One region of the Guyparkeria halophila genome, then DNA from elsewhere that is predicted to be linked to it. Evidence: predicted binding sites of a transcription regulator. Region 1 holds the regulator's gene; each other region holds the start of a gene.
What was found. The regulator FliA, encoded in region 1, starts transcription of late flagellar genes. The targets are predictions, from matches to a motif close to GCTAAAGTTNNNNNNNNNNCNGCCGATA.
Positions count from the first base shown of each region.

Region 1 (2,184 bases):
GAAATCCTGTTCGTCTGCTTGAGTCATCCCGCGCCCCTATGATTCGACGCGTTCGAAGATCTTGTCGATCTTCTCCTTGAGCGTGGCCCCGTTGAACGGCTTGACGATATAGCCGTTCACGCCCTCCTGGGCGGCGAGCACGATCTGTTCCCGCTTGGCCTCGGCGGTCACCATGAGCACCGGCAGACTGGCGAGGTTCGGATCGGCACGGACCGCCCGCAGCAGGTCGATGCCGGTCATTCCCGGCATGTTCCAGTCGGTCACGAGGAAATCGAAATTGCCCTGCCTGAGCAGTGGCAGTGCCGTCTGGCCATCATCGGCCTCCTCGAGGTTGGTGAAGCCAAGCTCCTTGAGGAGGTTCTTGATGATCCGGCGCATCGTGGAGAAATCATCCACCACGAGGATCTTCATGTTTCGGTCCATTTTCGCCCCTGGGATCGTTTGTCAGTACCAGGCAGGTTGCCTTGTTCGAACGTGGGTATGAGGGTCTATCGGCGCCGACCGGAAAAGATTGAGCCTTTTCCGCACCCGGCGCCCTATTTCCAGGCGTTCATCGCGGTCTTGAGCCGCATGATCGCCTTGTTGTGAATCTGACAGACGCGCGACTCACTGACGCCGAGCACCGCGCCAATCTCTTTCTGGTTGAGTTCCTCGACATAGTACAGGGACATCACCAGTCTTTCCCGCTCCGGCAACTCATCGATGCAATCGGCCAGGTCGCGCTGGAAATGATCCTCGGCCAGCGCTTCGTCGGGTTGCTGGCTGTTGGGATCGGCAATGTCGAAGGTCTCGTTTTCCGCCTCGCCGCCGTGATCCAGCGAGCCCACATGGACCGAGGAGGAATCACTGATGGCGGCATGGTACTCGTCGAGGGTGATGCCCATGCGCTCGCAGACCTCGGCGTCTCGCGCCTCGCACCCGGTGTCGGCCTCGATGGCGGCCACCGTCTGCGCGATTTCCCGCTGGCGCCGATAGACCGAGCGCGGCGCCCAGTCGTTGCGACGCACCTCGTCGAGCATCGCGCCGCGTATGCGCAAGCCCGCGTAGGTCTCAAACGAGGCCCCCTTGTCGCCATCGAACAGACGGGCGGCATCGAGCAGCCCGACCATGCCCGCCTGAATCAGATCCTCGGCCTGCACATGGGAGGGCAGCCGCCCGAGCAGGTGAAAGGCCACCCGCTTGACGAGGTCCGCGTGCTTGGCCACCAGGGCTTCGGTCGATCCGGCCTGAACGTTCTGATACATGGCGCGTGCATTCATAACAGGTTCTCGGGGTCCAGCTCGGCGTTGTTCACCAGTCGCTCGACGAAAAACTGCAACTGCCCCTGCGGTCCGCGCGGCACCGGCCACTGATTGACCTTGTCCGCCATCGCCGTGAACGCCCGCGTCGACTTCGCGCCGCCGTAGAGCTGCACGACGGTCTTCTGACGCTGCACGGCCCGGCGCAGGTAATCGTCGAACGGCACCGAGCCCATGTGGGTGAGCGTCACATCGAGAAAGCGCTTGGCCGCTACCGAGAGTTTCTCGAACAGACGCCGGCCCTCGGCGGCATCACGCACCATGTTCGCCACCACGTGGAACCGCGTGACGTCGTGTTCGCGCGAGAGCACCTTGATCACGGCGTAGGCGTCGGTGATCGAGGCCGGCTCGTCGCAGACCACCACCACGACCTCGTTGGCCGCCTCGGCGAAGCGCACCACCGAATCGGCGATGCCCGCGGCCGAGTCGACCACCAGGGTGTCGACCGGCCAGCGCATGCCGGAGAAGGCCGAGATCAGCCCGGCGTTCTCGGCGGCCGTCAGGCCGGCCATGCTGGCCACCCCGCTGGCTGCCGGCAGGATGCCGATGCCTTCGGGGCCTTCGAGCATGATCTCGTCAAGCGTGGCCTCGCCGGACAGCACGTGGGACAGATTGCCCCGGGACTGTAGACCAAGCAGCACGTCGACGTTACCCAGCCCCAGGTCGGCATCCATCAGCACCACCCGCTCGCCGCCGCGCGCCAGGGCCACGGACAGGTTCACCGACACGTTGGTCTTGCCCACACCGCCCTTGCCGCTGGTCACGGCAATCACCCGCACCGGGCGATTGGCATTGGCATGGCGCGCGCCGTCGGCCTGGTCGTGGCCGCTAATGGTGGGCTGCATTGTCATCCGGCTTGATTGAGCATCCACAGCGGATCATCCCG
Region 1 is NZ_CP140153.1:734,849-737,032, reverse strand. Features, by position in the region: gene SR882_RS03390 (protein phosphatase CheZ) at 1-27, opposite strand, end outside; gene cheY (chemotaxis response regulator CheY) at 37-423, opposite strand; gene SR882_RS03380 (RNA polymerase sigma factor FliA) at 537-1,259, opposite strand; gene SR882_RS03375 (MinD/ParA family protein) at 1,256-2,143, opposite strand; gene flhF (flagellar biosynthesis protein FlhF) at 2,146-2,184, opposite strand, start outside.

Region 2 (2,184 bases), 140 kb from region 1:
CGGGTGGGTTTGTCGTGAGCCGCGAGACGCGGGCAGGGGAGAGCCGCTCGGTATTGCTTGAACGGCGGGTTTGAGGCCTCAGGCGTCGCCCAGCGTCCGCCCGCGACTGCCGGCGTTGTGCTCGGTGCCGCCGGCGGTGTAGAGCGAGCCGGCCGGCTCGTCGCGCTGGATCAAGAAGTCGATCCGCTCGCCGAGGAAATGATCGATGCGCCGTAGGGCCATCAGGTTGGTCTCCGAGAGATCACGGAATCGGCGGGCGGTGCTTTTCAGTTCATCCCAGGTAGCTCGCGCGGATGCGTTCTCGCGTTCCAGTGCCGTTTCGGTGTCGGCCTCACCCACGGACGTCAACCAGTCCAGTCGAGCCTGCTCGGCCGCGGCCAGTGCCTGGTTGTGTTCGCGGATCTGCCGGAACACCTCGTCGAACTCGTCGAGCGACGGGGTTTCCTGGCGTCGCAGCAGGGCGGCGAGCGCCTGATGGTCCTCGAGCAGCGCCCGTGCCGGCTCGAGCATGCCGGCCAGCCAGTCGGTGGGCGAGGGGGATTGATCGGCGGGGGCGCTGGTATCGAACTGGGTCATGTTGGTTGCCTGCTTGGCGTTCCTGCTTGATGTTCACGAATGCCGGGTGTCAGCGTGAGCATACGAATTGCTGGCGCCCAATAGAAGCACCCCGGTCGGGTCATCCCGCCGGGGTGTCTTGTGCCGGGCTTTGCCCGCGCCCTGCTCGTCAAGGAGATTACAGCGTCTCGAACTGGCGCAGCTTCTCGGCGATGCGGCCGGAGTCGATCTGGTACTCGCCCTGGCTGATCAGATCCTTGATGAGATCGACCTTGGCCTGATCGAATGGGGCGGACTCGGCCAGCGCCTGGCCCATTTCCTGGAGCTGGGAAGCCCCGCTGGAGAGCGTCACGGCGTCATCCTCCTTGATGCCCGTCGTCGCGCTGCCGGTTGCCTGTTGGCTCTCGCCCTTGGCCTCGGTCCGACTGCGGGACGAGTCCAGCGAGGAGTTCGGGCCCAGATTGCGCGGGCCGAAGCCGTTGATTTCGTTTGCCATGGTGCTTGATCCTTCCTGTCTCGGACAATGTGTCCGCGCCGTGGCACGGGCCCGGCTGGCAGGCGTCTAGGTTAACTCAAAATGTCCCGTCGCCCTTGAACATCGGCCGGTTGCCGTAAAACTTTAGCGCCGACTGAAATACTTTTGGAAACCGGCACGCATCGTCGCTGTTTTGTCACTAGCTTAACGGCCGATCGCCTCGACCGTGCGACTGTCGATGACGACCGCTTCAATTACCTTGCCGGAGCCGGTGTTCTTCACCTTGACCCGCTGGCCCACGCCGGCGCGGCCCTGGACCTCGCCGGTTGAGCCGACCACGAATCCGCCGTGGCCGACCTGGATGGAGACGAGGTCGCCGCGCTCGACCACCGCGTTGATCCCCAGGTTGTGTGCGGTTACCAATTGACCCGACTGTAGGGGTTGAGTCGCCATCATGCCGACAAGTTCCGCCGGATCGGTGTAGTACTGACGGCGGGCGCGGTTGGCATCCACGGTGGCCAGATCGAGATCCTCGAGACCGAGGACGTCACCGGCGGCCAGCGGGCGGGCGGCAACCACCGCGTGCTGACGCCGGGTGAGTTCGACCGGGACGTAGATGCGCCACGGCGAGTTGCCATGACAACTGACCTTCACCGTTTGACGGCCGCGATTGAGGTTGAGTGGGCGGCCCTCGTTAATTTCCAGTGCCTGGTCGCAAACCCCCAGGCGTAATCGGGGGTCGAGGCGCCCGGCTCTGAGCGTGAGGTGATCGTTGCCGCCACCCTGCGCGTCAAGAAATGCCTCCATGGCCTGGCTGACCTGAATCTGGACGGTCTCAGGGGCGTTGCCCGATTCGGCCAGCGCCAAGGCCGGTGCCAACAACCAGCCGGCCAGAACCACTATCGAACGCAGCAAGGCCTTGCCGGTCAGCGTGTCTTTCGGTTTGGCGGTGACGCGGGAATGACTCATGGGGATGTAATCTTGATCTCGGGTTGCTTGCACCGCGTTTTAAAGCACTTACTATGCCATTCCTTGGGGCGGCCGGTCTTCGCGCGGACGATGTGGCGGTGTGAGCGCAACCCTCCGGTGACTGCGCTACCATGCCGGTACGATGTCGTTGCGGGGCCGTTGACCTGGATGAGTCGGGTCAGCGA
Region 2 is NZ_CP140153.1:869,923-872,106, forward strand. Features, by position in the region: gene rsmD (16S rRNA (guanine(966)-N(2))-methyltransferase RsmD) at 1-74, shown strand, start outside; gene flgN (flagellar export chaperone FlgN) at 79-576, opposite strand; gene flgM (flagellar biosynthesis anti-sigma factor FlgM) at 734-1,051, opposite strand; gene flgA (flagellar basal body P-ring formation chaperone FlgA) at 1,235-1,999, opposite strand.
Region 2: a site for FliA is predicted at 1,152-1,179, ahead of flgM (flagellar biosynthesis anti-sigma factor FlgM). Genes of this name have one in related genera too.

Region 3 (2,184 bases), 150 kb from region 1:
GCCGACATCTCCTCGGTGGCCGCCGCCAGTTGCGACGAGCTGTTGGAGATGTCCCCCATCATCTCGCGCAGCCGTGTGATCGTGGCACCCAGACGGCGGATCAACTGGCCGGTCTCGTCCTTGGCATCCGAGTGGGGCGTGGTCGTCAGGTCGCCCGCGGCGATACGGTCGGCGATCTCGACGGCCTCGTCGATGGGGCGGACCACCGAGCGGGTGATGAACAGACCGGCGAGGATGGCGATCAGCACGGCGAACAGGCTGCCGAATCCGAGGATGCCCTTCATGAACGCATCGACGCGTTCGAGGCTCGCCTGACGTTCCTCGAGCAACCCGTGCTCGGTGTCGATCATGGCGTGATCGATCTCGCGCATCGCATCCATGTCGGTCTTGGCCTTCGCCATCAGATCCTGGACCCGATCGCGCACGTCGTCGTCGAGATTGCCCGCCTCGCGGCGCAGGTCGATTGCCGGCTGAATGTAATTGTCGATCCAGCTGTTGTAGCGCGTTTCCAGCTCCGTCAGTCGCTCGAGTTGTTGCGGGTTGTCGGCGGTCATCTCCTCGAGGCGGTCATTACGCCGCAGGAATGCCTCACGGCCCTTGTCATAAGGTTCCAGATAACCCGCTTCCCCGGTGATCAGGTAGCCGCGCTGGCCGCTCGCGATATCCACCAGCGCGATCATCTGTTTCTCCAGCTCTTCGATGACCTCGTAGCTGTGCTGGTTGATTGCCTGCGCCTCACGCACCTGGCCATACTGCAGCCACACCGAACCGGCGATGAGCACGATTAACAGGGTCAAGAGGCCGAAGCCAAGACCAAGGCGGGTGCCGATGGGCAGGTTCTTCATCAACGTTCTCCTATTCTGAATCGGGTCACGGGCGCCAGCCAGCGCGCGGAATGTATGGGTATCTCGGCGTATCGGCCGGCCCGAGGAAAGAATGAGCGGTTTCTCATGAATTGATCGTTTCGGGTAGCGTGCAAAAGGGTAGATCACGAACGAGTCTTGCGCTGAGCGGCAAGGCGTTTGCCGCGGTTTCATGCGTTCTGCGCCATGGGTTACAGTCGACCCAGACCGGGATATTCCCCGGGTCGAGGAGTTGCCGATGTTGACCCTGCCGCAAACCGCTCGCGCCGCCCGCGTCGCCCGGGACGAGATGGAGGCGACCTTCAAGGCCGAGATCGCGGCCCTGTCACCGGATGCCTTGCCATTGCAGCAGGGCATGGCCCACGGCAACGTCGCCCAGGGGGATACCCTCTCGGCGATGGTGATCGGCAGCGTGATTGGTCCGGAACGGCTGCGTATTCACGCCGGCCTGTTCTTCACCAGCGTGGTCGCCGGCTGCGCCTGCACCAACGATCCCAGCCCGATGAACGACGAGCCCGAATACGTCGAGGTCGAGTTTGAAATCGACTGTCGTGACGGGGCGACGCAGGTGCGGCTGCTGGACTCCGACGAGTGAACACGTCGTCGACACCAGGCCAGAATGCCGAAGAGTCGGTGCCGGCGGCGGACTCGCCGCCACGAGCGGCCTGGCCTGTGCACCGAATCGGGTTGCTGTTGCTCGCCATCTGGGTGTTGGTAACGGCGGCCCTGGCCTGGTCCAGCCTGCAGGCGATCGAGCGTTACGAGACCCATGCCAACCAACAGGTCGAGCAGCGCACCCGGCTGGTGGCCCTGATGCAATCGACCCTGATCGACAGCGAGTTCGACGCGATCGACCGCGACCTGCGGGTGATTCGCGAACGCCTTGTGAATCGGCTGGACGAGCCCTCGTCACGAATGGCCCGGACGATGGAGTCATCGCTGGATGCCAATGCCCTGGTGCGCGACCTGTGGTGGTTGGACGAGACCGGTGAACGATTGGCCACGCGCCGCCGCGCGGATGATTTGATGATCGATCCGGTCAAGGAACCCTTTTTCCGCCGCCACCGGCAAGCGCCACGTCGGCATGCGGGCGACATGGTATTCCTCACCCGTCCGCTCGACGTAGGCGATGCGCGCCTGATGGCCATGAGCCGTGCGCTTCATGATCGGGCGGGGGCGTTTCGCGGGGTGCTGGTGGCCTATGTCGATCTCAACGCCCTGGCCGCCCTGCTCGAACGGGTGACGGCCGGGGAGCGCCTGGTCTCGCTGGTCGCCGATCGACAGGGCCACGTGCTGCTCAAGCTGGCCGAGCAGGGCCTTT
Region 3 is NZ_CP140153.1:585,716-587,899, forward strand. Features, by position in the region: gene SR882_RS02705 (methyl-accepting chemotaxis protein) at 1-845, opposite strand, end outside; gene SR882_RS02710 (hypothetical protein) at 1,102-1,458, shown strand; gene SR882_RS02715 (diguanylate cyclase domain-containing protein) at 1,536-2,184, shown strand, end outside.
Region 3: a site for FliA is predicted at 915-942, ahead of SR882_RS02705 (methyl-accepting chemotaxis protein). Genes of this name have one in related genera too.

Region 4 (2,184 bases), 180 kb from region 1:
GGTCGACCCAGTGAATAGTCAGGACACCTGATTTTTTAGGTAGGCATCGGAGGCACGGTGACGTGACAAACGTGCACCGGCTTCTCCGTCCAATTGATGACGCGTTCTCTCAATGAGAGCAAACAGCCGATCAAAACGCTCAAGCCACTCCGCCTTGAGCGAGACCAGTCGCTGGTCGGCAAGTAACTGCCGGGACTCGGCCTCATTCACGAGCTCAGCAATCCGCCCTTCGGCTCGATCGAGTCCATCGGCCAACTCGTTGAGGGCCTCTTCCTGCGGTTCCGCCTCGACTACCGAGGCGATCCGATCGAGGGAACACCCCAGATCACCCAACTCCTCAAGGCTTCGGACTAACGGGAATGATGCAGTCATGACTCTCAGCTCTCACCCCCAATAGGCAACTGAACCACTGAGGCACACGGTCTGCCCCGAGTCGGCTTTTCAGCTTGCCACAGCCATCCTGGCGACCTCGGGCTGAATGGCATCCCACGCTTCCTTGACCTCCCGGATCAAGGCCGAGACTTCGTCGAAACCGTCGGTGTCGCGTTGAGCACTGGCATCGAGAAGTCGACGCTGGCAGTAATCGTAAAGCTCTTCGAGACGCTCGGCCAACTCGGGGCTTTGCTCGGCATCGAGCCCGTCTTTAAGACCGCCAAGAATATTTATCGCCTTGGTCACGTTGAGCCCCTTTTGCTCGAATTGGCCCGCTAGCATCGCATGCTTCGCCTGGGCGACACGCGTAAGCAGACCTTCGTACAACATGGCGATCAGACCATGCGGCGATGCCGACTCCACCTTGGCCTCAAGGTCGATGGACTGGTATTGCGCGTAAGGGTTCGCTCGCATCGTTGTCTCCTGCAATATCGCTATAGCTGCTTGGTCATTCCGAGCGCGAGAACCATAGTTGCCGTCCTTCGCTCTACCCAAGGTAATCGGCCGCCGGAGCGAGAACTTGAGGGACAATTACACCGAATTGCCTCAAAAGTCAGGAGCCGGAATTGACCCCGATACGGCTTAGATAACTGGCCGAGGACTGCATGCTCTGAACGATGCTGTCCATCGCGGTGAACTGTTTCGTCAGGCTCTCCTGATAGCTCTCCATCCGACGATCCAGTGTCGCCCGCTGATCCTCGATTCGATCGAGCGACCGATTCAAGCTATCCGCCCGGTTGGCAAAAATACCGTCGAAGCTGAGATACGGCTCGAGCAGGTCGTCGACTTGCCGCGACACGCCATCGGCCGGATCGGTGAGGAAGTCCTTCACGGCCTGGCTATCGTTGTTCAACGCATTCTCGGCAATCGATTCATCCAGGGTCATTTTTCCTTCCGAATCAATCTGGATACCCATCTCGGACAGGTTCTGGATCGCCCCTGTGCCGAAATTATCGCCCAGCAACGAACGCAACCCTCGATTGATGCCGTTTGCCGTCGAGTCGCCCTGCAGCACGCCGCCCTGCTCGGCCTCCGCATCATAGGACGTGAGATTCTGGTAGGTACTGTTCCAGGCGTTGTATTTCTCGACAAAACTGTTCAGCGCCTCGAGCACGGGGCCATTGTCACCCTCGACTGCGACTTCGACCTTGGTTCCAGGCTCGGCCTGGTTGAGATCCAGAGTCATCCCCTCGATCACCCCGTCGACCTGGTTCGTCGAACTGGTCACCGACAGGCCATCCACCGTCAACTGGGCATCCTGCGCCGCGGTGAGCTCGGTGAGATTGCCCGAAGCAAGTCGGGACAACCCTGCCGCGTCCGTGTTGTTGCCGTCATCGTCCGTAGCGGTCACCGTGACGGCGTTGGCCGTTCCCGTCTCGCGGGCGGAGAATACCAGGCGGGCTTCAGTCCCACCCGCACCGTCGTCGACGTTCAAGATCGAAGCGCGTACCGAATCGTTTGCCGTGGAGCCATTGATCTTGTCACGGATATCCGCCAACGAATCGCCAGCCGCCACGGCAACGCTGAACGAGCTGCTACTGGTGTCGAAGGTCAGCTGCCCGGAACCGACCGTGGACGTCGAATCGGCAAAACCACTCGATGCCTGTTTCTGCGCTGTCGCCAACTGACCGACTTCGATCTGATATTTGCCCAGCGCCGTTCCCGGCGACGCCGTGGCCGTGAGAATATCTTCGTTGCTTGACGACACCGCTCGCGTGCGAAACGTGTCCAGGTTGCGCAGATCGAACGCGG
Region 4 is NZ_CP140153.1:919,629-921,812, reverse strand. Features, by position in the region: gene SR882_RS04335 (hypothetical protein) at 19-372, opposite strand; gene fliS (flagellar export chaperone FliS) at 442-846, opposite strand; gene fliD (flagellar filament capping protein FliD) at 986-2,184, opposite strand, start outside.
Region 4: a site for FliA is predicted at 931-958, ahead of fliS (flagellar export chaperone FliS). Genes of this name have one in related genera too.